DNA from 4 places in the Desulfobaculum sp. genome. Region 4 is predicted to be linked to each of the others. Evidence: predicted binding sites of a transcription regulator. Region 4 holds the regulator's gene; each other region holds the start of a gene.
What was found. The regulator sigma-54, encoded in region 4, starts transcription at its own class of promoters, with help from an activator protein. The targets are predictions, from matches to a motif close to CTGGCACGGNNNNTGCTT.
Positions count from the first base shown of each region.

Region 1: the regulator sigma-54 is predicted to act here: its motif matches at 1,808-1,825, upstream of ACY69P_RS04590 (flagellar hook protein FlgE).
Region 2: the regulator sigma-54 is predicted to act here: its motif matches at 1,644-1,661, upstream of ACY69P_RS07360 (glycyl radical protein).
Region 3: the regulator sigma-54 is predicted to act here: its motif matches at 1,394-1,411, upstream of flgB (flagellar basal body rod protein FlgB).

Region 1 covers NZ_JBUDSW010000045.1:8,329-11,402, reverse strand. The annotation lists gene ACY69P_RS04595 (phosphotransacetylase family protein) at 1-52, shown strand, start outside; gene ACY69P_RS04590 (flagellar hook protein FlgE) at 189-1,745, opposite strand; gene ACY69P_RS04585 (methyl-accepting chemotaxis protein) at 2,262-3,074, shown strand, end outside.
Region 2 covers NZ_JBUDSW010000084.1:4,549-7,622, forward strand. The annotation lists gene ACY69P_RS07355 (sigma-54 interaction domain-containing protein) at 1-1,441, opposite strand, end outside; gene ACY69P_RS07360 (glycyl radical protein) at 1,740-3,074, shown strand, end outside.
Region 3 covers NZ_JBUDSW010000016.1:16,669-19,742, reverse strand. The annotation lists gene fliE (flagellar hook-basal body complex protein FliE) at 1-433, opposite strand, end outside; gene flgC (flagellar basal body rod protein FlgC) at 452-892, opposite strand; gene flgB (flagellar basal body rod protein FlgB) at 896-1,306, opposite strand; gene ACY69P_RS02000 (tetratricopeptide repeat protein) at 1,657-2,220, shown strand; gene ACY69P_RS01995 (IMP cyclohydrolase) at 2,456-3,055, shown strand.
Region 4 covers NZ_JBUDSW010000070.1:5,362-8,435, forward strand. The annotation lists gene hpf (ribosome hibernation-promoting factor, HPF/YfiA family) at 1-529, opposite strand, end outside; gene rpoN (RNA polymerase factor sigma-54) at 636-2,090, opposite strand; gene lptB (LPS export ABC transporter ATP-binding protein) at 2,315-3,037, opposite strand; gene ACY69P_RS06495 (LptA/OstA family protein) at 3,039-3,074, opposite strand, start outside.

The sequences.
Region 1 (3,074 bases), on a different contig from region 4:
GGTGAGTTCCAGCATTGATTACGAATTCTTCAAGTCCTCACTTGGTTTGTAGCCTGACGGCCTTTTGTCAGATTGGAGACGGGGCGTCCCCTTGGGGGCGCTCCGTTTTTTTAATGGCACAAAAAAAGACCGCCCCCACAGCAGCAGTGTGCGGTGGGGGCGGTCTTTTTTGCTGCGCGCTTGAAAAACTAGCGCTTCATGTTGATGAGCATCTCCAAAATGGAGTCCGAGGTGGTGATGACCTTGGAGTTGGCCTGGAAGCCGCGCTCCGTGGAAATCATCTTCACGAACTGGTCGGCCATGTCCACGTTGGAGGTCTCCAGCGTGCGTTCGGACAGGACGCCGAAGTTGGCCTCGCCGGGCGTGCCCTCGACGGCTTCGCCGGAATCCTGCGTGGCGCTGAAGTGGTTGGCGCCTTCGCGCCTCAGGCCCCATTCATTGGTGAAGGTGAACAGGGAGAACTGGAACAGGTCCTTGTGCACGCCGTTGGAGAAGTTGCCGACCATCACGCCGCTGCGGTCCACGCTGATGCTGGAGAGGAAGCCCTCGGCGTAGCCGTCCTGCGACTTGGTAATGGTGGAGCTGGTGCCCATGAAGTTGGTTGTGGGCCTGCTGGCGGGTGTGGCCCCGGTCATGGTGGGCAGCAGGGACGTGTCGGTCCCGATGTCCGCCGCCGAGGCGACTGCGCCGCTGTCAAAGCCCGTGCCTGTCAGGCCAAGGTCGAGGCTGATGGTGCTCTGCCCGGAGGTTACCGTGGCCCCGGTCTCGTCGGCGCTGAGGAAGGTCATGTCGAAGGTGGGTGCGCCATCTTCGGAGACGCCAGCTGGAACCCAGTTGGCGGGGTCGGTGGCGTCGCCGGTGCCGCTGTAGTTGAAGGCCGACATGCCCTTCAACTGGCCCGTGGAATCAAACGTCAGGGTGCCCGCCAGTACAAGGCCCGCGCCTTTGGTGCCCGCCATTGCCGCGCGGCCATCCTCGCCGGGGTCGAATCCGGCAACAAATTCATACGTGGTCTCGCCGCCCGCGTTGCTGGCGGAGGCAGGGTCAAAGTGTACGTTGAGGGTATGGGCGTTGCCCTGGTCGTCGTACACCTTCACCGCGGCGGAGTAGGCCGTTGCTTCGGTGCCAAGGGGACCATCCTCATTGGTGCCGTCCCAGCTTTTGAGCAGGGCGAAGAACGGGTCCGTGGCGTCGGAGGTGCGCTCTTCGTCAGCGGCAAGGCCGAGGTTGACGTTCAGCGACACGGCGGACGTGGCCTTTGGCGGCACGGTAACAAGGCCGCCCTCGCCCATGGTCAGCTGGATGTCCGCTGTGGCGGCGGCAACGTTGCCGTTGTCGTCAATGGTCTTGCCCTGCACGTGATAGCCGTTGGGGTCCACAAGGAAGCCCTCTTTGTCGAAGCGGAAATTGCCCGCGCGGGTGTAGCGGACCTTGTCGTCCTGCGTCACGCGGAAGAATCCGTCCCCGGCAATGGCGAGGTCCGTGGCCTCGGCCCCCGGCTGAAAGCCGCCGATGTTGAAGTCCGTCAGGATGCCGCCGAGCCCGACGCCAAGCCCCTTTTGCGACATGCTTACATCCGGGGAGGACCCCGTGGATGCAAACTGGCTCATCAGCGTCTGGAAGTGAACGTCCGCGCTCTTGTAGGCGAGGGTGTTCACATTGGCCAGATTGTTGCCGATATTGCCCATGCGTTCGCCGTGGGACTTCATGCCCGTCGTCCCTACGTACATGGATGAAAAACTCATACGTGTTCTCCTTCACTACCGATTATTGCCCGGAAGGCATTTTTTGCCTTCGCAGGGGGATATCGCAAAGGCCGTGCCAGAATGTGCAGGATTGTGCGGCGGATGTGCTGCGCGCCCCGCCAAGGCACGGCGCGCAAGGGGTTGATGTTTTAAAATCCCCGAATGACGGTTATTTTCGCAGGGGTTGCACCTTGCAAGAGTTGCGCTTTTGTGCTGAGTGAATGCGTGCGCTCACACAGGCGGGGGCACGTTTTGCATCATCGTCATGCAGCGGAAGATGATGCGTGGCTGCGGCCTGCGTCCCGAGTGCGTGGCCGGGCAGAAAGATGCGCGCGGCGGCAAAAAAGCTTTTGATTTCAAATGATAAAGTTGTTTGTATAGATTTGCTTGAGCGTATTGAAGTCATACTGCGCCTGAGGGATATGCAGTACGGCTCTGGAGCAATCTGCGGATAGAGTGTTCACAGACAATTTTGCATTGGGCCGAAGGTTCTTCGGTCCGTTAGGGAGAGAGGACATGTCTGTACGGATGAAATTGACCAGCATAGGGGCCATAGCCCTTGTTGGGCTGGTCGCGGTGTTCGCCATCAGTGTGTATGGCGGCTGGAGTGTGCGGCAGACAATGCTGCTGGAGAAGGAAGCGAGCAGCGCCGGAGCGGCCATGCTTCAGGCGCGGCGGCATGAAAAGAATTTTATTGTGCGCATGGAGCGCCAATGGGCGGACAAGACCATAGACGCCCTGGGTAGCGTGCGCACGCGGCTGCGCCATCTTCAGCACAACGACCCGGACTTTGCGGCGCGAGCCGGGAAGGCGCTGAGCTTCCTTGAAAGCTATGAGGGCAGCTTCAAGACGGCAGTTCTGTACGAGGAGCGCCTTGGATTCACGGAGGATCAGGGCCTGCGCGGCGAGATGCGCCGCAGCGTGCATGATATGGAAAACACCTTTGCGCGCGTGGACGCGCCGGAGTTGCAGTACCGCCAGCTGATGCTGCGCCGTTACGAGAAGGACTTTATCATCCGGGGCAGCGAAAAGGCGGAGCAGAAATTTGCCGGGGCCGTCCGCCAGATGCGCACGGCGCTTGATGCCTCTGTGGACATTGATTCCGCTCTGCGCTCGCAGTTGACCAGCGACCTTGACGCCTATGTGAACAGTTTTGCCCAGTTGGTGAAGACGCGCCACGCCCTCAATGACCAGCGGGCCGCCTTCATCAATGCCGCCCGCAGTGTGGAGCCGCTGGTGCTGAGCATTGCGCAGGACGCCGCCGCGCGGCAGGATTCGGCCTTCAAGGCGGGCGTTATTGTGTCCGTTGTGGCGGCGCTGGCCACGGCG
Region 2 (3,074 bases), on a different contig from region 4:
AGATGCGTGCGGCTTTGGCCACGTTGCCGCCGGTGAGGCGCAGGACGTTACGGATGCACTGGGTTTCGTACTCCTGCACGCAGGCCTTCAGCGGGATGACGCTACTTTTCTTTACGGTGCTGTAGTCGAAGAAGGCGGGTTCCGGCTCAGGAGCCGGGGCAGGCTGGGGCTGCTGGGCCCCGCCGAGATTGGGGCCGCCCAGGGAGACGCCAGTTCGGTAGGCATCGCGAAAGTGTCGGGGCAGACAGTCGCGTTCAATGGCGGGGCGCTCACCAAGTAGGGCAAGGCTGCCCTCAATGACATGGAGCAGTTCGCGGATATTTCCCGGCCAGTCGTAGTCCTGCAGCATGTGCAGGACGTCGTCGGACAGAACAACGGGTTTGCCAGATGCCGGCAGGCTGGAGCGCCCAATAAAGGTTCGCGCCAAAAGCTGGATGTCGCTTTTGCGTTCGCGCAAGGGCGGTACGGCAATGCCCACGACGGCAAGGCGGTAGAACAGGTCGCGCCGCAGGAGGCCATTTTGAATGGCGGTGAACGGGTCCTCGTTCAGGATGCTGATGACGCGCACGTCCACGGGAATTTCCGAATGCGAGCCAAGGCGGCGGACGCGTTTCTCCTGCAGCACGCGCAGGAGCTTGGCCTGCAGGCCAAGGGGCATGGAGTTGAGTTCGTCAAGGAGCAGGGTGCCGCCATCGGCTTCTTTGAACAGGCCGGGCTTGTCCGGGGCGTCGGTGTACGCGCCTTTGGCCGTACCAAACAGGATGCCCTCCAGCAGGTTTTCCGGAATAGCCGCGCAGTTCACCGGCACAAGGGACTTGCTGCGCCGATCGCTTTCCGAGTGGATGGCCTGCGCGAACACTTCCTTACCCGTGCCGCTCTCGCCCCAAATCATCACCGGCGAGGGCGTGGCTGCGGCGGTGCGGGCTTCGTCCAGCACTTCGCGCAGCGCCGGATCATCACCCACCAGACAGTCAAAGGTATAGCAGTCGGTATTCTTCCCGGAGCTGCGCGCCGAACCGGCACACCCCCGCGCCCTGTCGGCGACGGATGTGGTGCCCGTCCACAGCGTGAAGGCGATAACGCCGTCCTTCTTCCCCCGCCGGAACAGCGGAATAAAGTCCGACACCGTACTGGCCAGATAGTTGTTGGTGGTCTTGTAGTAATAGGACTTTTTGAGCAGGGGCTTGCCGTCTTCAAGGCATTCCATAGTGGGAATGCGCGAGAGCTCGTAGGGCAGGTAGAGGCTGGTGATGTGTTGCCCTTCGACATGGATGCGGCTGAACCCGTCCACGCGGCGCTGGATGGTGTTCATGTATTCACAGATGCCGTCCGCGTTCACCACGGCCACACCAAAGCCAAGATTCTCCCAAATGCTGCGCATGGCGGAAGTCAGGACGTCCCTGCGGGACACATTGGCAAAGGCGAGTGGGTCAACGTTCATTTTTCACAACCTCATTGCTGCATTTGTGGGTGGGGAGGGCTTTTGCCACCCTTTTGGCCCCAGCACAATGAAAGAATTGTTTGTAAAAAGAAAGAAATTTTTCAAATTGCAAACTTTTTTCACCTAAAAAGTAAAGCCTGTAGAAGGAAAAACATCCCGTAAAAACAGTAACTTAAGGGCATATCTTCACCGCTTGTGCCCTCTGGCACACCCCGTGCAAGTTCCAAATCGAACAAGCAAGAAAGCTCCGCAAGGATCATCACCTCAGGGATAATCTTTACAGCAACAGGAGACGGAAATGACGACGTGTACGTGTGATAAGCCTGCCGAAACCGCAGCCGCGGGATACGGCATCAATTGGGATACGGCCGACAGCCGCGTGAAGGAACTCAAAGACTTTTTGATGACCGCCCCCCAGGTCATGGACCCCGAACGCCTGCAGTTCCTGAACGAGGTGTACGAAGAGTTCCGTGGTGAATCCACCTACTACATTCGCGCCAAGCTGTTCGAGCGCGTGCTGACCAAGAAGAACATCTTCCTGGACGGCAACCCCATCGTGGGTACCCTCACCGGCGTCCGCGCCGGCGTGTACGCCTACCCCGAGTGGAACGTTGCCTGGATTAAGGAAGAAATGCAGATGGCCAAGATGGCCTCCCTTGGCGAGATGAAAATCCCCGCCGAGACGCAGGAACTTCTGGAAAAGACCTACAAGCGCTGGAAGGGCCGTACCTGCATCGACCTGAACAACAAGATGTTCAAGGAAAAGTACGGCATCAATCCCAAGCCGTTTGCCAAGGCCGGCATGTACTACGAGAACGTCAGCGTCGCCAGCGGCTCCGGCATTGCCGATTATCCCATGGTGCTCAACAAGGGCCTGCGCTGGCTCATCGACGACATCCGCTCCCGCTTCGAGAACTGCCCCACCACCTTGGAGAACAAGGAAAAGCACGATCTCTACCGCTCCATGATCGTGGCCCTCGAAGCTTGCATCAAGCACGCTCACCGCTACGCCGACCTCGCCGAGAAGACCGCCGAGGACGAGAGCGATCCCAAGGCCAAGGCCGAGCTGCTGGAAATCGCTGAAATCTGCCGCCGCGTGCCCGAGTACCCCGCGCGCAACTTCCGCGAAGCCATCCAGTCCTTCTGGTTCACGCACCTCGCCATCGAGATTGAGCAGATGGCCTGCGCCACCTCTCCGGGCCGCTATGGCCAGTACATGTACCCCTTCTACAAGAAGGACATCGAGGAAGGCCGCCTCACCAAGGAACAGGTGCTCACGCTCCTGAAGTTCCAGTGGATCAAGCACCTTGAGCTGGCTGAGTACCAGGGCAACTCCTACGCGCTGACCCTGTCCGGTCACACCGGCCAGAGCATCACCATCGGCGGCGTGGACGCCAACGGCAACGACGCCAGCACCGAGCTGGAGGAACTGCTTCTGGATACCCAGATTCAGATGAAGAACATCCAGCCCACGCTGACGCTGCTCTTCCATCCCAAGCTCAAGGACTCCTACATGAAGAAGGTTGTTGAGTGCATCCGTGGTGGTTCCGGCCAGCCGCAGATTCTCAACAACGACGTCGTGGTCCAGCGTAACCTTGCTCGCTTCTCCCAGTACGAAAACGGCATCACCCTT
Region 3 (3,074 bases), on a different contig from region 4:
AGTGCATCTGCGACAGTTTCTTGTAGGCCTCCATGACCTTGTTGCGCACGGCGGAGGTCATCCGCATGGCGACACCGGCCTTCTGGAGGGAGATCATCAGTTCGTGCACATTCTGGGTGCGGCCGGAGGCAAAATCCTCAATCATGGCCTTTTTGTCGGCCTGCAGTTCGTTCACCTTGGTCAGGGATTCCGTCACCGTTTCGGAAAACGGCTTTTCCACTTCCATGAACTGCTTGGCCAGCTCCTGCGCACGGGCGGCGGTGATGGGCTCGTCCAGCCGCTGCTTGCGTACGGCGGTATCCACGGCCGTGGCAAAGCTGGAGGAACTCTTTTCCGTCTTGGCCACGTTCGGGGTGGCGTTCAGGCCATTAATGCTGCCTGTTTGCATGGCACTGCGGTAGGCGCTCAGGCCAACGCTGCGAATATCAACCATTGTTCTGCTCCCTTAGCGCTAGCGGCCGATTTCCAGGGCCTTGTTAAACATGCCCTTCACCGACTGGATGGAGGTGACGCCAGCCTCGTAGGCTCTGGTGGCGGTGAGCATGTGGGTCATTTCCTCAACGACGTTGATGTCCGGGTAGGACACGTAGCCCTGCTCGTCGGCATCGGGATGACCGGGTTCAAAGACGCGCTTGAGGGGCCGGGAGTCTTCGGCAATGCCGAGGACACGGCTGCCCTGCAATTCACGCGTCATGGTGTCCTGCATGACCTTGGAAAACGGCGAGTCCACATCGGTGGACGCGCGAACCACGCTGCGCCTGCGGTAGGGGCCGCCCTCGGGCGTGCGCGTGGTTTTGACGTTGGCCAGGTTCATGGAGATAACGTTCATGCTGGTGCGTTCCGTGGACAGGCCGGATGCGGCGATGTCCAGTGCTGTCATGAAATCCGCCATGACTTATCGCCCTCCTTCAGAGATGACTTTGTTCAGGCCCGCGAAGTTCTTCTTCATCACGGTGGTCAGGGCGTTGTACATCAGGGTGTTCTTGGCCATGACCGCCATTTCCTTGTCGAGGTCCACATTGTCCTCGCCATGGATGACGCGATGCTTCAGTTTCTTCACCAAATCGGGGCCAAAGGAATTGGCATCAAAAACGTGCGGGATATGGTCCTTTTTCGTCTTGGTCACTTTGCCCTTGGCGTCGAGGTCGAGAGCAGCCTGCAAGTCCTCTTCGAATTCAAGGCGGCGGGCCTTGTAGTTCGGAGTGGTCAGGTTCGCCAGATTGCTCATGACGACATTTTGACGCATAAGCCGCATGTCCAGGACTTTTCCGGTCAGGTTCAGATGCGATCCGAAAAGGCTTTTCATTGCATGTTCCTCCTACATTTTCGCCGCATACAGCATGCGGCACCCCGGCGCAGGGCTCTCCCCGCACACCTTGAGGCACTGTGACCAAAGCAACGGATGTGCCAATACGATTAACACGCTGATATGATTGGAAAAGTGCAAAGATTCGTCATTCCACCGCCCAGTGCCGCACCAAAAAAGCGTCAAAGAATCATGGCTGATAGCGCAGCTTTTTGGCATGTGCGTTGCACACAAAAAAGCACCGGGCACGAAGTTCCGGACCGTAAGACAGGCAACCTGGCCCGAAATCTGCATATGGTTTAGTGCCGGAAAATTTTGACCCTACAGAGTCCCACGTGGAGGGGAAAACAATGAGTAACCATCTGGATTACGAGATCAACAAGGAACTTGGAGAGTGCTATCTCTTCATGGGCGACCTCGAAAAGGCGCGCGAGTATTACGACAAAGCCGTCTCCTGCAACGGCGTGCACCCCGACCCCTATCTGGGTCTGGCCACCATCGCCGTGCAGCAGGGCGAGCTTGAAAAGGCGCTGACCCTCTACCGCAAGGCCGCCGATGTGGCTGCGGACGACAAGTCCCTCGCCGGCATGGGTCTTGTGGAAATGGAGCTCGGACGCAATGACGAAGCCTTCGGCCACTTTGTCGAAGCCCTCGAAAAGAACCCCGAGAACCTCATCGCCATCTTCATGCTGGTGCAGCTGGGCCATGCGCTGGAGCGCATCGAAGAAACCCTGCCCCACATGGAGAACTACCTTGCCATTGATGCCGACAAGCACGACGTGCGCTACTCCATGGCGGGTTGCCTGTCGTGCCTTGGCCGCAATGACGAGGCCAAGACGCACCTTGAGAAGATTCTGGAAGGCGACCCCACCCACGAGGCCGCACGCGAACTTCTCGACCAGCTTGGGTCATAACGGAAAAGCCGCCGCGCGTGACGTTCTGGTTCCCTCCCGAACTCCCGCCTTCCGGCATTTTCCGATGACACTATAATCTCCCCTCCCCGCTTGGTTCCCCAGCCCCGACCAGAGCTGCTGGGGCTGGGGTGCCAGGCACCCCAGCCAGCGGGAGGCGGAGCCGTCTTGCCTTGCCTCGCGCCACAATTTCTGGCACAGCCTCCCCAACAGATAACCCTTTCAGCGAGGATTCGACATGGAGCTTGTGCCAATCCGTCGCGCCATTTTGAGCGTGACCGACAAGACGGGACTGGTTGAATTTGCACGTTTTCTTGCCGACAACGGCGTCGAACTTTTCTCCACGGGCGGGACGCGCCGGATGCTTCTGGACGCAGGACTCACCGTCCACTCCGTCAGCGACGTGACCGGCTTTCCGGAAATCATGAACGGCCGCGTCAAGACCCTGCACCCCCACATCCATGCCGGCATCCTCGCCGACAAGGACAACCCCGACCACATGAAGACCCTTGGCGAGCTCGACCTCGCCCCCTTCGACCTCATCTGCGTCAATCTCTACAACTTTGCCGAAGCCGCCAAACAGGGCCTGGACCTCAAGGCCGCCATTGAGCAGATTGACATCGGCGGGCCGTGCATGCTGCGCGCCAGCGCCAAAAACTTCCACTCCGTGCTTGTGGCCCCCGGCCCCCAGCACTACGAGCGCATCACCGCCGCCCTGTCGGAAAACGGCATGCAGGCCCCCCTTGCCCTGCGCAAGGATATGGCCGCCGCCACCTTCCGCCAGACCAACCGCTACGACGGCATGATTGCGGACTACCTTGAAGGCCGCGACGCCTAGCGGGCCGCCATAATGACGA
Region 4 (3,074 bases):
CGTACTCGCCGGTCTTGCGGCGGTAGATGACATTGACCCGTTCGGTTTCAGCGTTGCGGAACACGAGGAAATCATACTTGAAGGTGTCCAGCTGCATGGCGGCCTCGTCGGCCATCATGGGCTTGGGCGTGTAGGTATCGGCCTGCACGATGACAGGGCCGGATGCGGCGTCCATGTCCTCGGCGTCGAATCCGCCAAGGGCGGCGACGTCCTCCTGGCGCACGGTATCGCGCGCGCGGCGGCGGTCCTTGTCCTTTTCACGCATCTTGCGGACCTGTGCGGACATCTTGTCCAGCACAAGGTCGATGGAGGAGTACATGTCTTCCGATTCCTCAACGGCGGACATGTTCATATTGTCCCCGGCAAGCGAGACCTCCGCGATGTGGCGAAACTTCTCCACACTCAGGTTGATCTGCAACTCGGCATTGCCGGTATCGGCGTACTTGATCAGCTTTTCAAAGCGCTTGCGGGCATACTGCTTGAGATGGTCCGAAGGCTCGAAATTCTTAAAGGTCAAGCTGATGTTCATCGACGATCCTCCTTAACTGCTGGGGTTGGATCGAATACTCACCATAGAGGAAAGTGTACTTGCATTCAGCCTGAAAATAAAGGGTGTTGTCGCCGCTCCGCCCCTCCTAAAAGACCTGCTTGCGTTTGGAGGAGGACGGTATGCCGAGGGAGCTGCGATATTTGGCAACAGTTCGCCGTGCGATGTTGACCTGAAGCCGCCCTTTGAGGATCTCGGCGATTTTCTCGTCCGAAAGAGGCTTTTTGGTATCTTCCTTTCCGATGAGTTCCTTGATGTGTGCCTTCACGCTCTCGGAGCCGACCTGCGATCCGTCGTCCATACCGAGGGCGCTGTTGAAGAAAAATTTCAACTCGAACACGCCATGGGGCGTGGACACATACTTGCTGGTGGTAATGCGGCTGATGGTGGATTCGTGCATCTCGATGTCATCGGCCACATCCTTGAGGATAAGGGGCTTCAGACGGGTCACGCCATGCTCAAAGAACCCACGCTGAAAGCGCACAAGACTCTCCATAACCTTATAGAGGGTCCGCTGGCGCTGGTACAGGCTTTTCATCAGCCACTGGGCGGAACGCAGGCGCTCGTGCAGGTATTCCTTCTCCGGCGCGCCGCGCCCATCCTTCACGGAATCAAGATAGAAATCATTGACCGTCAGCTGCGGCAAACCGTCGTCATTGAGTACGATGACGAAGTCATCCTCGTACTTGTAGACGTGCACATCCGGGCTGACGTACTGCGCCTCGCCACTGCCAAAGGCAGCACCGGGCATGGGGTCGAGGGTTTGCAGAAAGTCGAGGTATTCCTTGAGGCCTTCAAGGGTGAGGCGGAACTTGCGCGCCAGCGGCTTGTAGCGGCGCTTTTCAAGGTCCTCCAGGTGGTCGCTGACGAGGGAGTGCAGGATGGGGTCGTCGTAGCCGTTGACCTCCAGCTGCACAAGCAGACACTCGCGCGGGTCGCGGGCGGCAACGCCCACGGGGTCCATGCGCTGGACGCGGTGCAGCGTTTCCTCCACGGCGTCTACGGAGCACTTGGCTTCCTCGGCGATTTCCTCAACGGTGCTTTGCAGGTAGCCCTGCGAGCCAAGGTTGCCGAGGATGACCTCTGCGATGTTCACCTGCTCCGGCGTCATGTCCGAGAGGCGGATCTGCCATTCCAGATGCCCTTCCAGCGATGGCTTGGACGAAAGGCGGGCCTCAAAGGACAAGCCCTCCTCCGGGATTTCCGCTTCACGCGCCGAGGACTGCCGCCCCGTGGAAGAGAACTCCCCGAGGTAGTTTTCCCAATCCGCGCCCTGCATCGCGTCCTGATCGCCAACGCCATCGGCCATGGCTTCGCCGTTGTCTACGGCTTCTGCCGACCGGGCGTCCTGCTCGGCCTCGGCCTTCTCCTGCGACGGCTCGACGGCGGCCTCCTCCAGAAGGGGATTCTCGAGGAGTTCCTGCTGGACCATGTCCACCAACTCCACGCGGGAGAGCTGCAGCAGCTTGATGGCCTGCTGCAACTGCGGTGTCATGACCAGTTGCTGAGAGAGCTTGAGTTGTTGTCGTAGTTCAAGTGCCATGTTGGCTTATGTCTTCTTGCGAAATGTTGGCGTTGCAGATTCCGTATCAGGCTGCCCCGTCAAAGGGGGCGGAAGTGCGACAGTGCCTACGGCATCTAAAAAAAATGGTGCTTGTGCGGACTTCGTTACCGACCGCACAAGCACCATGCCACATTCACAACAAGCTTGCAACCAAGACTGGCAAGGTTCTTGAATATAGGGATTTATATAGAATTTCCGGAAGGTTACAGGCAGAACGTCTCGCCAAGGTAGACCCGGCGAGCCTTAGGATCGGCACAAATTTCTTCCGGAGTGCCGCTCAGGATGATGCGGCCTTCGTAGACAAGGTAGGCCCTGTCGCAAATACGCAGGGTTTCGCGGACGTTATGGTCGGAAATGAGCACGCCAATGCCCTTCTCCTTCAGCCCGCGTACAATTCCTTGTATGTCATCCACGGCGATGGGGTCAATCCCCGCAAAAGGCTCATCCAGCAGCATGAATTTCGGATTCAGAATAAGCGCGCGGGCGATCTCGAGCCGCCTGCGCTCACCGCCGGAGAGGTGCATGGCCTTCTGGTCCGCAAGGCGCGTGATGCCAAGCTCGTCCAGCAGCTGGTCCGCGCGCCGCTTCTGCTCTGCGCTGTCCAGCCCGCTCTGCTCCAGAATAATCTCCAGATTCTGCCGCACGGACAGCTTTTTGAAGATGGAGCTTTCCTGCGGCAGGTAGCTCATGCCGAGGCGGGCGCGCTCGTGCAGGGGCAGCATGGTGATGGCCTCGTCGTCAAGGTGCACCGCGCCGCCGTTGGGCTTGATGATGCCCGCCAGCATGTAGAACGTGGTGGTCTTGCCCGCGCCGTTAGGGCCAAGCAGACCAACAACCTCGCCCTGCGCCACATTGACGGCGATATCCTGCACAACCTTGCGCTGCCCATAGATCTTGCACAGATCATTGGCTGAAAGGACACTCATGCTACTTGCCGCCCCCGTCAGCCGGGGTGAAGAAGAT